Regions from separate parts of the Enterobacter sp. 6722112 genome, predicted to be linked through region 2. Evidence: predicted binding sites of a transcription regulator. Region 2 holds the regulator's gene; each other region holds the start of a gene.

Region 1 (5,107 bases), 1.8 Mb from region 2:
ACGCAGGAGCAGTGGCTGCGCTACCTGTACGCCAAAATGGTCGCCAAAGATCCGCTGCTGCCATCCTACGATGCGCTGAAAAAAATGGGTATTTATAAGCGCAAAGATCCTAACGGACATTTTGTCGCCTATAAAAAATTCCGTGACGATCCGGATGCCAATCCGCTGAAAACCCCGTCGGGCAAAATCGAGATCTACTCCAGCAAGCTGGCGGATATTGCGGCAACCTGGGAACTGCAAAAAGACGAAACCATCACCCCGCTGCCGGTCTATACCTCAACCTTTGAAGGCTGGGACGCGCCCGAGCGCAGCAAATTCCCGCTGCAACTGTTCGGTTTCCACTTTAAAGCCCGTACCCACTCCAGCTACGGCAACGTGGATGTGCTCCAGGCCGCCTGTCGCCAAGAGGTGTGGCTTAACCCTGTGGATGCGGAGCAACGTGGAATCAAAAACGGGGATATGGTGCGCGTCTTCAACGACCGCGGCGAAGTGCGTATTGCCGCGAAAGTCACCCCGCGCATCATGCCCGGCGTAAGTGCGATGGGCCAGGGCGCCTGGCATGACGCCAATATGAACGGCGATCGTGTCGATCACGGCTCCTGCATCAATACCCTGACCACGCACCGCCCGTCACCGCTGGCGAAAGGCAACCCGCAGCACACGAACCTGGTGCAGATCGAGAAGGCATAAGGATTAACCGATGACTACCCAGTATGGATTTTTTATTGATTCCAGCCGCTGCACCGGGTGTAAAACCTGCGAGCTGGCCTGCAAGGATTACAAAGACCTGACCCCGGACGTCAGCTTCCGGCGTATTTATGAATATGCGGGCGGCGACTGGCAGGAGGACAACGGCGTCTGGCATCAGAATGTCTTCGCCTATTACCTGTCGATTGCCTGCAACCACTGCGAAGATCCGGCCTGCACCAAGGTCTGCCCGAGCGGGGCAATGCACAAGCGCGACGACGGTTTTGTGGTGGTGGACGAGGATGTCTGCATCGGCTGTCGCTACTGCCACATGGCCTGCCCGTACGGCGCGCCGCAGTACAATGCCGCCAAAGGTCACATGACCAAGTGCGACGGCTGCCATAGCCGCGTGGCGGACGGCAAAAAGCCCATCTGCGTCGAGTCTTGCCCGCTGCGCGCGCTGGACTTTGGCCCGATTGAGGAGCTGCGCAAAAAACACGGTCAGCTTGCTGCCGTCGCGCCGCTGCCGTCTGCGCACTTCACGAAGCCGAGTATTGTGATTAAACCTAACGCCAACAGCCGTCCGACGGGTGACACCACAGGCTACCTGGCAAACCCGAAGGAGGTGTGAGATGGGAAGTGGATGGCATGAATGGCCGCTGGTGATCTTCACCGTTTTCGGGCAGTGCGTGGCCGGCGCGTTAATCGTGATGGGCTTCGTCTGGCTTAAGGAAAATGATGACAAGGCCAGAATGCGTATCGTGCGCAGCCTGTTTTGTCTCTGGCTGGTAATGGGTATTGGGTTTATGGCCTCGGTACTGCATCTTGGCTCCCCGCTGCGTGCCTTCAACTCGCTTAACCGCGTGGGCGCGTCAGCGCTGAGTAATGAGATCGCGGCGGGTTCGATCTTCTTTGCCGTGGGCGGTTTCTGGTGGCTGGTGTCGGTTATCGGTAAAATGCCCCCAGCTTTGGGCAAAATCTGGCTGGTTGTCAGCCAGATCCTGGGCATCGTTTTTGTCTGGGCGATGACCCGGGTCTATCAGATTGAGACTGTCCCGACCTGGTATACGGGTTACACCACGCTGAGCTTCTTCCTGACGATGGTTCTGGCTGGTCCTCTGCTGGCCGCGCTGCTGCTGCGCGTTGCAAACGTGACATTCAAAAGTACTCTTGCTGCGTCAGTCAGCGCACTGGCACTTATCGTCTGCGTGGCGGTCGTCGTGTTGCAAAGCAATACGCTGGGGACAATACAGAGTTCCATCCAGCAGGCTAACGCCCTGCTTCCGGATTATGGTTCGCTTCAGGTATGGCGCATCGCGTTGCTGGCAGCGGGTTTAGGCTGCTGGATCTGCCCGCTGATTCGTCGTCAGGAGCCAAAAACGCTCGGCCTGTTTGCAGGTGTCGTGCTGGTGGTGCTGGGTGAACTGATTGGCCGTGGGCTATTTTATGGTCTGCATATGACCGCAGGGTTAGCAATTGCAGGTTAACACAGGTGCGCGGGGCTACCCGCGCGCAAGTAAGGAAAGTTGTAATGAATGACGTCTCACACCGCGAATCGTTCGCGTTCAGCGCCCGGGTACTGGGCGCGCTGTTTTATTTCGCTCCAGACAGCGAGCAGACCGCGCCGCTGGTGAGTGCCCTGACCGCAGGTGACTGGGTTCAGGACTGGCCGCTGGCGGAGGGAAATCTGCTGCCTGTCGCCAGTATGTTTAAGACCCCATCGGATGAAGCGTTGAAAGACGCCTGGCAGCGTCTGTTTATTGGCCCGTATGCCCTGCCCGCCCCCCCGTGGGGCTCGGTCTGGCTTGATCGCGAGTCCGTGCTGTTTGGCGATTCGACCCTCGCGTTGCGTCAGTGGATGCGTGAAAACCATATCGCCTTTGAGATGCAGCAGAATGAGCCTGAAGATCATTTCGGAACGTTGCTGATGCTGGCGGCATGGCTTGCCGAGAACGGTCGCGAAACAGAACGCGACCAGCTTCTTGCCTGGCATCTGCTGCCATGGAGCACGCGTTTCCTTAGCGTATTCGTTGAAAACGCGGCCCATCCGTTCTACACCGCGCTGGGTAAACTTGCCCAGCTGACGCTGGCGGAATGGCAGTCCACTTTGCTGATCCCGATTGCCGAAAAAACGCTGTACCGATAACAGCACCTGGCTTGTCCACCCGTTGTGCAGGCCAGGCTCGCACATTTTTGCTGCAACACAACGTCACAACTGCCATACTGTATATAATTACAGTATACGGGGGTGCACAATGGCTGTTGAAACAAAATTTGTTGTCGTAAGAAAAGGTGAAGAAAAAATGACATTTGCCAGTAAGAAAGAGGCTGACGCTCACGACAAACTGCTCGATATGGCAGAAGCGTTTACCGACTGGCTGTTGCAAAGCGGAATGCAGATGGATGAAACGCAGGCGGAGAACCTTGGTCTTTATCTCGCCGAGCAGAAAGAGTCCGTGCAGCATATCCTGCGTACCAGCAAGCTTCCCGAGCTCAATGCTGAAACGGATAAAACAGCATCAGATGCGGACAGCAGCAAAAAAATCCGGGCCGTCAAAGCCGCCTGATTGTCAGAACGTCTCATCACCTGTCCTGCCGCCGCGGGCCGGAAACGGCTCGCGGCTTTATTAAGGTCGGCTGAACCTTATATTCATCAACTGTAACCCTGAAAATACGTCCTGTTATCTTGATTTGTCCGCCTCAACGTTTACGCTGATATTCAGCCTTTTTGCTTCCATGGTTATCATTGTTTTGGCCAGGTCCTTATCGCCCCCGTGCACTTTATCTATCAGATCCTGTACAAGGGTCATCATCAGGAAGTTTTTATTTGCAGGATAGAAATCTGCCGTAGTGATCCCGTTATCCTTCAGGCGCTGATGCGCTACCGTCTCTGTATCTGCGATTATTTCAGCTACTTTCTCATGCATGATCTCGATCTGCTCGAAAACAATGCGGTTAATCATTTCAATCTGTTCTGGCGTAAAATTCGGTTCCATTATTTCCCCTCGTCAGGCGTATGTTAAAAACACGTGAATCACACGTTGAACGCCTCTGAATGGTGCGGTAAATTATCACACAACTCTTGTAACTCGTTGATCAGCCTGGCCACATGGAAACCGTCACAGACAGAATGATGGACCTGAACGGCGAAAGGCAACAAGACCTTTCCATCCTGGTTATAGTATTTTCCAAACGTGAACATGGGCGCAAAAAAATTCCGCATGTTAGCGACGTTGACGTTAAAACTGCTAAGGAAGGTGCGAATAAGCGGGGAAATTCTTCTCGGCTGACTCAGTCATTTCATTTCTTCATGTTTGAGCCGTTTTTTCTCCCGTAAATGCCTTGAATCAGCCTATTTAGACCGTTTCTTCGCCATTTAAGGCGTTATTCCCAGTTTTTAGTGAGATCTCTCCCACTGACGTATCATTTGGTCCGCCCGAAACAGGTTGGCCAGCGTGAATAACATCGCCAGTTGGTTATCGTTTTTCAGCAACCCCTTGTATCTGGCTTTCACGAAGCCGAACTGTCGCTTGATGATGCGAAATGGGTGCTCCACCCTGGCCCGGATGCTGGCTTTCATGTATTCGATGTTGATGGCCGTTTTGTTCTTGCGTGGATGCTGTTTCAAGGTTCTTACCTTGCCGGGGCGCTCGGCGATCAGCCAGTCCACATCCACCTCGGCCAGCTCCTCGCGCTGTGGCGCCCCTTGGTAGCCGGCATCGGCTGAGACAAATTGCTCCTCTCCATGCAGCAGATTACCCAGCTGATTGAGGTCATGCTCGTTGGCCGCGGTGGTGACCAGGCTGTGGGTCAGGCCACTCTTGGCATCGACACCAATGTGGGCCTTCATGCCAAAGTGCCACTGATTGCCTTTCTTGGTCTGATGCATCTCCGGATCGCGTTGCTGCTCTTTGTTCTTGGTCGAGCTGGGTGCCTCAATGATGGTGGCATCGACCAAGGTGCCTTGAGTCATCATGACGCCTGCTTCGGCCAGCCAGCGATTGATGGTCTTGAACAATTGGCGGGCCAGTTGATGCTGCTCCAGCAGGTGGCGGAAATTCATGATGGTGGTGCGGTCAGGCAAGGCGCTATCCAGGGATAACCGGGCAAACAGACGCATGGAGGCGATTTCGTACAGAGCATCTTCCATCGCGCCATCGCTCAGGTTGTACCAATGCTGCATGCAGTGAATGCGTAGCATGGTTTCCAGCGGATAAGGTCGCCGGCCATTACCAGCCTTGGGGTAAAACGGCTCGATGACTTCCACCATGTTTTGCCATGGCAGAATCTGCTCCATGCGGGAGAGGAAAATCTCTTTTCTGGTCTGACGGCGCTTACTGCTGAATTCACTGTCGGCGAAGGTAAGTTGATGACTCATGATGAACCCTGTTCCATGGCTCCAGATGACAAACATGATCTC
Region 2 (5,107 bases):
TCTCCGGGTTCGAGCTTCCATAAATAGCCATTGATCCAGGCCTCAGGGTAACCCTCCAGAACGTAAACAAACTCCTCTTCGTCGCTTTCCGCATGCGGATAAGACGTACGGCGTCCGGGTGGCAGCCGTTCATGGTGAATACCAATGCGGCCGAGACCCAGCCTGCGGGCCAGCGGCGCGCCAACAGAAAAACGTTCGTTGCTGTCAGGATACGTTGCGTCATCAGCGCCTTCCACGTCCCGCCAGTGCCGAATACAGTCAGGTCTTTTCATTTTGCGATCTCCTGATTTGCGATGCGTCAGGTATAGCACAGCCTGGCGGATCTCGGTGTTTTTAGCAGAACATGATAAAGTGAATGTTTTCACCCCTTACCATATCCGAGGTGCCCGATGGACAAGTCCACAAAAGAGCTGTTAGCGCAAGCTGAAAAGCTGTGCGCGCAACGCAATGTGCGCCTGACCCCGCAGCGCCTTGAGGTACTGCGTCTGATGAGCCTGCAACAGGGTGCCATCAGCGCCTACGATCTGCTCGATCTGCTGCGTGAAAGCGAGCCGCAGGCAAAACCGCCGACCGTTTATCGGGCGCTGGATTTCCTGCTGGAGCAAGGGTTTGTGCATAAAGTGGAATCAACAAACAGCTATGTGCTGTGCCATCTTTTTGACCAGCCAACTCACACGTCCGCCATGTTTATCTGCGATCGCTGTGGTGTGGTGAAGGAAGAGTGTGCGGAAGGTGTGGAAGATATTATGCATACGCTGGCAGCCAGAATGGGCTTTGCGCTGCGCCATAACGTGATTGAAGCCCACGGCTTATGTTCTGCCTGCGTGGAGGTGGAGTCATGCCGCCATCAGGATGCCTGTCAGCACGATCACTCTATCCTGGTGAAGAAAAAGCCGCGTTAAAGCCAAAGAAAAAGGCGGCTCAGGGCCGCCCTTGGGGATAGTGCCGGTTACCAGCGGTAGTCGTTACGGGTTTCCCAGTCTTTGACTTCGTTTTCCGCCTGATCTTTTTCGTAACCGTAGCGCTCCTGGATTTTACCTACCAGCTGATCGCGCTTACCTTCAATGACGGTCATATCGTCATCTGTCAGCTTACCCCACTGTTCTTTCGCTTTACCTTTGAATTGCTTCCAGTTGCCGCCGATTTCGTCTTTATTCATAATCGTGTCCTCGTGTTAAGCGTCTATGAGTATCGTCCGCTTCGTTCTTTTCTGCTGGACGTGATTATTATTGTAGTTAAGGATTCGGCAGTTGTTTTTATATTCGGAATCTTTAACCGTTACGATATATCGTGCGGGGCTGGAAACCAGGTATTGTTTCGCCAGTGACGATGCCAGATAACGGCCAGCGAAAGGCCACGCAGTGAGAGAAACACCGCCAGCGCCAGCCACAGACCATGATTGCCGAGATACGGCAGGGTTAGCAGCGTCAGGCCGAACCCCGCCGCCGCGACGGCCATGCTGTTGCGCATCTCCGCCCCTCGCGTCGCACCAATAAACATGCCGTCCAGCAAATAGCACCACACGCCCACCACCGGTAATACTACCTGCCAGAGGATGTAGCGATCGGCCAGCTCACGTAGCGCGGGCAACGAGGTGAGTAGCGCGACAATATGCCCACCAAAACAGGCGTACACCAGAGCAAAGACCAGCGCTACCAGGCCCGCCTGACGACAGGCAGCACGCCAGACTTCACGTAACTGGCCGCTTTCACGCGCGCCATAGGCCTGCCCTGAATGCGCCTCCACGGCGTAAGCAAAACCATCCAGCGCGTAAGCGGTAAAGGTCAGTAATGTCATGAGCACTGCGTTGACGGCAACGATCTCAGGCCCAAGACGCGCACCAAAAACGGTTAATGCACCAAAGCAGAGTTGCAGCAGAAGCGAACGGAGCATGATGTCGCGATTAAGCGCCAGCAGCTTTCGAATGTTGCCGCGCCAGGCCGATTTCAGCAGATCCAGGGTGATACCGCGCATCGCCAGCACGCGCCAGACCATCCCCAAACCGATCAGCAGCGTACCGTACTCGGCAATCGCCGTGGCCAGCGCCGCGCCCCGGACGTTCATGTGCAGCCCCATCACCAGCCAGAGATCGAGCACAATGTTAAGCAGGTTGCCCACCACCAGCAGGATCACCGGCGCGCGGGCGTACTGCACGCCCAGCAGCCAGCCCAGCAGGACCAGGTTTGCCAGTGAAGCGGGCGCGCTGAGCCAGCGAATTTCGAGGAACCGCCGGGCCTGTTCCAGTACGGCATCGCTGCCGCCTACAATATGGAGCGCAAGATCAATCAGCGGCGTACGCAACAGAACGATTAACGCGCCGGCACCGAATGCCAGAATGAGCGGCTGAACCAGCGCACGCGCCAGACGCAGGGGATCTTTTGCACCATACGCCTGGGCCGTCAGGCCTGTCGTACTCATGCGCAGAAAAAGCAGCAGCATAAAGAGGAAGCTGGTCGCCGTTGCGCCGATCGCGACGCCGCCAAGATAAATCGGCGAATCGAGATGCCCGATAACCGCCGTATCCACCAGCCCCAGCAGAGGAACGGTAATATTGGAAAAAATCATCGGTAGCGCAAGACGCCACAACGCCTTATCGGCAGAAGTTAGCAATGCCATGGAAATTACCGGAATCAGAAAACAGGCCAGGCTGTAGAGGAACTACAGCCTGTCAGGAAGAGATTACAGCCATTCACCGTTGCGGATAACGCCGACCGCCAGCCCTTCAATAGAGAAGCTCTGCTCGCGGAGATCCACCACAATCGGGGAGAATTCATTGTTTTCAGGCAGAAGCTGCACGGTATTGCCTTGTTTTTTCAGGCGCTTAACCGTCACTTCATCATCAATGCGCGCCACCACGACTTGCCCGTTACGCACATCCTGCGTTTTGTGTACCGCCAGCAGATCGCCATCCAGAATACCGATATCTTTCATGGACATTCCGCTAACGCGCAGCAGGAAATCGGCGCTCGGCTTGAACATGCCTGGGTCAACCTGATAGTGCCCTTCGATGTGCTGCTGCGCCAGCAGAGGTTCACCTGCGGCAACGCGGCCCACCAGTGGAATACCGCTCTCTTCTTCCACAAGCAGACGAATGCCGCGTGAGGCGCCGGAAACAATCTCAATCACGCCCTTACGCGCCAGCGCTTTAAGGTGCTCTTCGGCAGCATTAGGAGAACGGAAGCCCAGACGCTGCGCAATTTCTGCACGCGTGGGTGGCATACCCGTCTGGCCGATATGATCCCGAATGAGATCAAACACCTCTTGCTGCCTGGTCGTTAACGCTTTCATACCGCCCCCTGGGTGTATATACAGTTATGCTGTGAGTATATACAGTCAAAGGCGATTTTGGAACCAAAAACTGCACAAAAAACCAGGGACTTAATTATTCCTCGAGGCTCATCGGAAATGCGACCAAAGCAGCGTGACCCAGGTGATCGCCGCAGTGATAATCGCCAGCAGTACGGCAGCGGAACCCATGTCTTTCGCCCGGCCAGACAGTTCATGGAATTCCGACCCGATTCGGTCAACAACGGCCTCAATAGCGCTATTCAGAATTTCCACTATCATCACCAGAAGGACAGATCCGATGAGCAGTACGCGGGTGATAGCATCAACATCAAGGAAGCAGGCGATGACAACGGCAACGATTGCGGCAACCGCTTCCTGGCGGAAAGCGGCTTCATTAACCCATGCCGCGCGGAAACCTTTCCATGAATAACCGGCAGCTTTAATGATTCGAGTTAACCCAGTGGTATTATTGGCCATTAAAAGAACCTTTTATGATAAATAGCGTCTGTAACTAAAGCCGCAGCGCGTTTTGCTGCAACCTGAAGTATGACGGGTAACAACAGAAATTTTGCGCGCTTTCTGTTATCCTTGCGCCGCAATTGCATTATTAACCAGAGGCTTTACATCGTTTATGTCCGGCTGGCCACGAATTTACTACAAATTACTTAATTTACCATTAAGCGTCCTGGTAAAAAGTAAGTCTATCCCAGCAGAACCTGCGCTGGAATTAGGGCTCGATACGTCGCGCCCTATTATGTACGTTTTGCCTTATAACTCGAAGGCAGACCTGCTGACGCTTCGCGCTCAATGTCTGGCGCACGATTTACCTGACCCGCTTGAACCGCTGGAAGTCGACGGTACGCTGCTGCCGCGCTACGTGTTCATCCATGGCGGGCCGCGCGTGTTCACCTATTACACGCCGAAAGAAGAGTCCATTAAGCTGTTCCATGATTACCTCGATCTGCACCGCAGCAACCCCGATCTGGATGTGCAGATGGTGCCGGTGTCGGTGATGTTTGGCCGTCGTCCGGGGCGCGAAAAAGGGGAAGAGAACCCGCCGCTGCGTATGCTCAACGGCATTCAGAAGTTCTTCGCCGTCTCCTGGCTGGGACGCGACAGCTTTGTCCGCTTCTCACCTTCCGTTTCACTGCGCCGCATGGCGGATGAACACGGCACTGACAAAATCATTGCGCAAAAGCTGGCGCGCGTTGCGCGTATGCACTTTGCACGTCAGCGTCTGGCGGCCGTTGGACCACGTCTCCCGGCACGTCAGGATCTGTTCAACAAGCTGCTGGCTTCCAAAGCGATTGCCCGTGCCGTAGAAGACGAAGCGCGCAGCAAGAAAATTTCGCACGAGAAAGCGCAGCAGAACGCGATAGCGCTGATGGAAGAGATCGCCGCGAATTTCTCCTACGAGATGATTCGCCTCTCTGACCGTATCCTTGGCTTCACGTGGAACCGCCTCTATCAGGGGATTAACGTCCACAACGCCGAGCGCGTACGTCAGTTAGCGCACGACGGCCACGAGATTGTCTATGTGCCCTGCCACCGCAGCCACATGGACTACCTGTTGCTCTCTTACGTGCTCTATCACCAGGGTCTGGTGCCGCCGCATATTGCTGCCGGTATCAACCTGAACTTCTGGCCAGCAGGCCCGATTTTCCGCCGTCTGGGTGCGTTCTTTATTCGTCGTACCTTTAAGGGTAACAAGCTTTACTCCACCGTCTTCAGGGAGTATCTGGGCGAGCTGTTCAGCCGCGGTTATTCCGTGGAGTACTTTGTTGAAGGCGGGCGCTCGCGTACCGGTCGTCTGCTCGAT
Region 3 (5,107 bases), 2.6 Mb from region 2:
ACAGACAGCGGCTGCGAATGACAATGAGTATATCGTTTAAAACCATCATAACCCTAATTGTTGCTGAATCGAAGCAGCAGGCATCACATACGCTTTTTATTTGCGCAGTGCCCGGCAAATCAGCTGCGATAACAACTCCAGCTGTCGCGCCAGCTCCATACTCAGCCAGACATAACCATGGATGGGCGTTTCCGCCACATTGTCGCCCTGGCGCTCATTCATCAGCTGTTTGAGCTCGGCGACGATTTCGTTCAGCCGCTCGCTGTTCGCCCGTATCGGCTGTGGGTTACCTTCGTAGAGCGCATGGGCGATGGTCAGCAGGGTTTGTTGCGTCATCTGCTGCGTCTCTTTCAGCGTATGCGCGTTGAGCATCAGAAGATGGCTGGGGCGTGAGGCCCAGTGGGCATTGATTTGCAGTTCAAGCATACAGACCAGATTACGGCTGACCGTCTGAATAGCTTCAAAAATGGCTTTCTGGATATGGGTTTCTTTGCTTGCCGGGGTAATCAACCCGCGCATTTTGACCACATCATTGAGGATTTTTTGCAGGTGCTTTTCCAGACGCGGGCGCTCAATCAGATTCGGCGAAAACCCGGCCTGGTAGACCCGGTTAAATGCCGTGACGTAGTTTGCCATCTGAATGCGCCAGTGCAGGAAGGCGCGCTGCGGCCAGATGCCGGTAAACAGCATGGCGAGCAACGAGCCGAGGATTACATCCCCGCTTCGCCACAATGCGGTGGTCATATCGCCCGCCGGTGCGCCGACCACAACCGCGAGCGTAATGCCAATCAGCAGCGCCTGATACGGTTTCTTGCCGAGGGCCAGCCATCCACAAAGAAACATCGCCACCGCGCACCACAGCAACATGACCGGAAACGAAATCAGCTCCAGCTTCAGGGCGATAAGCCCAAGCGCTGAGCCTAAAACGGTGCCGCCTATGCGTTCGAAAGCGCGCGGGACCACGTTCCCCCAGAATGAGATCGGTCCCATCACCACCACCAGCGTGATCAGCGGCCACGTCCCTTCCGGGATATCCAGCAGACGAACCAGTACGAAGGTCAACACAAACGCCAGCGCAATGCGGCAACCGTGCACCACGCGATAATGTTTGTATAACCGAATTTCAAAAGGGGTTAATGACTTGTCGGGGCGCACACCCGTCTCCAGCTCTACGGCAAACCACAATTGTACTGTGTTTTCAGCCGGGTGGATCGCGCCCGGCTGAAAAACCCTGCATTCCGCAGGATTATCCCACTTTGTGCTCTACCGGTACAAACATCTCAATATCCCAGTAGCCGTCAGCATTGCCATCGTTAAGATAACGTTCGAAGCAGGGTTTTGCCGCGATCTGGAATTTGTTGTCTTCCAGCAGGGAGTTGAAGAACTGATACCATGGAGTGGCGAAATCATGATTTTCGACGCGCGCGGCGGCAATAGCATACTCTCCGGCAGCAATTTCGGTCATCATCACCCCTTCGCTGTTCTCAGGGATAGTGAAATCGTCCGTTACCGTTACGGCGGTTACGCAGCGGAGCTTTTCTGCCGGCACGTCATCCGGATTGTCATAATAAACGGCCACCCACTCCTGCGGCTGAATATGACGCCCGTCTACCCACATGACCAGCTGTTCAAATCCCTGCTTGACCGTCTTTTCCCACGGCCCCACGAGATGAAAGCCAGCGATCGTACGTTTCTGTTGCTGCCTGATGCTGTAGTCCATGCTGCCTCCGTTTATTACTGTATATATATACACTGTAAAGCAGAATCGAGATTATCGGCAAACCAGGAGTGTTTATTATGTGAGCAGACTCGCAACACTGCCAGTCTGCCCAAAAAGGTCAGAGTTTATGATGCAGATAATCGCCAATACGGGAGAAAAGGCCGCCCTTTTCAACGCTTTCCAGCGTAACCAATGGCCAGTGCGCTACCACCTTGTCACGATCGTACAGCTGGATCTCCCCTACCCGCTGATGCGCGGCGATCGGCGCTTCCAGCTCTTTTTTATCCATCACGTATTTCGCCTTGATGTTCGGCACTTCCGATTTGGGTAATGCCAGCCAGAAGTCCTGATCCGTGCCCAGCGCGATCTGCTCTTTATCGCCGTACCAGATGCGCTCGGTTCCCACTTTTTTACCGTTATGCAGGATCTGCACCGTATCAAAATTTTGCTGTCCCCAGTGCAGCAGCTTGCGCGCCTGATCTTCACGTCCTTTCGGGCTGTCTGCCCCCATCACCACCGCAATCAGTCGACGCTGACCGTCCACCGCGGAGGCAATCAGGTTAAAGCCCGCGCCCGAGGTGTGACCCGTTTTCAGGCCATCCACGTTCATGGTCTTATCCCACAGCAGGCCGTTGCGGTTCTGCTGGGTGATGCCGTTCCAGGTCAGGCTCTTTTCGCTGTACATGTGATAGAACTCAGGCTCGCCGTGAATGATGGCCCGGGAAAGCACGGCGAGATCGTAAGCGGAGCTGTGCTGGCCCGGTGCATCCAGCCCGTGTACGGTTTCGAAGTGGGTATCGCGCAGGTTCAGCTTTTCAACGTAGTCATTCATCATCCTGACGAACTGCGGCTGACCGCCCGCCACGTGATCCGCCAGCGCCACGCAGGCGTCATTGCCGGAATCAACAATCAGGCCGCGGCTGAGATCGCGCACGGAAACCCGATCGCCCTCCTTCAGAAACATCAGCGACGAACCGTCAAAGACCGGATTGCCTTTTGCCCAGGCGTCACGTCCGACCGTCACAATGTCATCGGGGCTGATGCGGTGGCTATCAATGGCGCGATCGACAACGTACCCCGTCATCAGTTTGGTCAGGCTCGCCGGATTACGCTGCTGATGTTCGTTGCCCGCCGTTAAGATTTGACCCGTGGTGTAATCCATCAATACCCAGGAGCCAGCCTGGATGGCAGGCGGCTGAGGTGAAAAATCCAGCGGCTCGGCAGCCAGCGCGGAAGAAATACTCGAAGCGAGTAAAGAAACAGCAATAAACAGACGGCGTTTCAACGGTATATCCTCAGGTCAGTAAAAATCGATGACCTTTTTACGGGAGTTCTGATGTCGTTACCTGCCTTAATTGCAAAAAAATGTGACAGCACGCAGATTTTTTCGGAACAAATCTCGCAAATTTCTTGCCTGACGGTGCTTTTTATTCGGACTGCTCACCCCAATCGTTTACCATAGAGACGTCAATTTTTAACAGGATGAGATTACTGGTGTCTGACTCTGCCGCGCGCCCGACTTTTTTGTTCCACGATTACGAAACCTTTGGCACCCATCCGGCGCTGGACCGACCGGCGCAGTTTGCGGCTATCCGTACCGATGACGAATTTAACGTCATCGGCGAACCCGAGGTGTTTTACTGTAAGCCCGCCGATGACTATCTGCCGCAGCCGGGCGCGGTGATGGTGACGGGCATCACGCCTCAGGAAGCGCGGGATAAAGGCGTTAGCGAAGCAGAATTTGCCCGTCGCATCCACGACCTGTTCACGGTGCCCAATACCTGCGTGGTGGGTTATAACAACATCCGTTTTGACGATGAAGTGACGCGCAATATCTTCTACCGCAACTTCTACGATCCGTATGCCTGGAGCTGGCAGAACCGTAATTCACGCTGGGATTTGCTGGATATCATGCGCGCCTGCTATGCGCTGCGCCCGGAGGGGATTAACTGGCCGGAGAACGACGACGGCTTGCCGAGCTTCAGGCTCGAGCACCTGACGCGGGCCAACGGCATTGAGCACAGCAACGCCCACGACGCGATGGCAGACGTTTACGCGACCATCGCTATGGCGAAACTTGTAAAAACCGCGCAGCCGCGCCTGTTTGAGTATCTGTTGAGCCATCGCAGCAAGCAAAAGCTGATGACGCTAATTGACGTGCCGCAGATGAAACCGCTGGTGCATATTTCAGGGATGTTCGGTGCGTGGCGCGGGAATACAAGCTGGGTGGCGCCGCTTGCCTGGCATCCGGACAACCGTAACGCCGTCATCATGGTGGATCTCGCCGGAGATATCTCCCCGCTGCTTGAGCTCGACAGCGACACCTTACGTGAACGGCTCTATACGCCGAAAGAGGCGCTGGGTGACCTGCCAGCCGTACCGGTAAAACTGGTGCACATCAATAAGTGCCCGGTGCTGGCGCAGGCCAACACGCTGCGCCCGGAAGACGCCGACCGGCTGGGGATTAACCGTCAGCACTGCCTCGATAACCTGAAAGTGCTGCGCGACAACCCGCAGGTGCGCGAGAAAGTCGTCGCCATTTTTGCCGAAGCAGAGCCGTTCGTGCCGTCTGAGAATGTGGATGCGCAGCTTTATAACGGCTTCTTCAGCGACGCCGATCGCGCGGCGATGAATATCGTGCTGCAAACCGACCCGCGTAACCTGCCCGCGCTGGATATCACCTTCGCAGATAAGCGCATTGAGAAGCTGATGTTTAATTATCGCGCGCGCAACTATCCCGGCACGCTGGATGAAGCAGAGCAGGAACGCTGGTTACAGCATCGGCGCAACGTGTTTACGCCGGAGTTTCTTAATAGCTACGCCCAGGAGCTGGAGATGCTTTACGGTCAGTATGAAGGGAATGCTGAGAAGCAGGCGCTGCTGAAAGCGCTGTTCCAGTATGCGCAAGAAATTGTCTGAGTAGCGGGTACAAAAAAGCCGGAGGCGATGTCTCCGGCTTTTTTTTGCCGGGTGGCGCTAACGCTTACCCGGCCTACGAAACTGTAGGTCGGGTTGAGCAAAGCCGCCACCCGACACAGTCTTACGCGACGTCTTCGTACTGAGGAACCGGGTTGCGGAAGCTTCTGGTCACGCAAGCCAGGTAAATCAGACCGATTGCACCCCAGATCAGACCCAGAACCATTGAGCTCTCTTCCAGGTTGATCCACAGGGCGCCCACCGTCAGGGCACCACACACTGGCAGCACCAGATAGTTGATGTGGTCCTTCAGCGTCTTGTTGCGCTTCTCACGGATCCAGAACTGCGAAATCACGGAGAGGTTAACGAAGGTGAACGCCACCAGCGCACCAAAGTTAATCAGCGCCGTGGCCGTTACCAGGTCGAATTTAATCGCCAGCAGGGCAATAGCGCCCACCAGCAGCACGTTCC

Evidence for each region. The regulator LexA, encoded in region 2, represses DNA repair genes until DNA is damaged. The targets are predictions, from matches to a motif close to TNCTGTATGTACATACAGNA.
Region 1: AC4OVU_RS10325 (YebG family protein) is a predicted target of LexA. The motif match lies at 2,909-2,928, and genes of this name have one in related genera.
Region 3: sbmC (DNA gyrase inhibitor SbmC) is a predicted target of LexA. The motif match lies at 1,736-1,755, and genes of this name have one in related genera.

Annotation. Positions count from the first base shown of each region.
Region 1 covers NZ_JBZWGR010000007.1:1,824,879-1,829,985, reverse strand. The annotation lists partial or broken gene ynfE (selenate/tellurate reductase subunit YnfE) at 1-690, shown strand, start outside; gene AC4OVU_RS10340 (DMSO/selenate family reductase complex B subunit) at 701-1,318, shown strand; gene AC4OVU_RS10335 (dimethyl sulfoxide reductase anchor subunit family protein) at 1,320-2,174, shown strand; gene dmsD (Tat proofreading chaperone DmsD) at 2,219-2,833, shown strand; gene AC4OVU_RS10325 (YebG family protein) at 2,943-3,254, shown strand; gene AC4OVU_RS10320 (hypothetical protein) at 3,369-3,683, opposite strand; partial or broken gene AC4OVU_RS10315 (CatA-like O-acetyltransferase) at 3,722-3,937, opposite strand; gene AC4OVU_RS10310 (IS5-like element IS5 family transposase) at 4,085-5,065, opposite strand.
Region 2 covers NZ_JBZWGR010000007.1:42,463-47,569, reverse strand. The annotation lists gene AC4OVU_RS01625 (cupin domain-containing protein) at 1-272, opposite strand, end outside; gene zur (zinc uptake transcriptional repressor Zur) at 390-902, shown strand; gene AC4OVU_RS01615 (CsbD family protein) at 950-1,159, opposite strand; gene dinF (MATE family efflux transporter DinF) at 1,279-2,616, opposite strand; gene lexA (transcriptional repressor LexA) at 2,680-3,288, opposite strand; gene AC4OVU_RS01600 (diacylglycerol kinase) at 3,397-3,765, opposite strand; gene plsB (glycerol-3-phosphate 1-O-acyltransferase PlsB) at 3,920-5,107, shown strand, end outside.
Region 3 covers NZ_JBZWGR010000007.1:2,622,349-2,627,455, forward strand. The annotation lists gene AC4OVU_RS14025 (FUSC family protein) at 97-1,155, opposite strand; gene sbmC (DNA gyrase inhibitor SbmC) at 1,247-1,720, opposite strand; gene dacD (serine-type D-Ala-D-Ala carboxypeptidase DacD) at 1,839-3,011, opposite strand; gene sbcB (exodeoxyribonuclease I) at 3,203-4,639, shown strand; gene AC4OVU_RS14045 (APC family permease) at 4,761-5,107, opposite strand, start outside.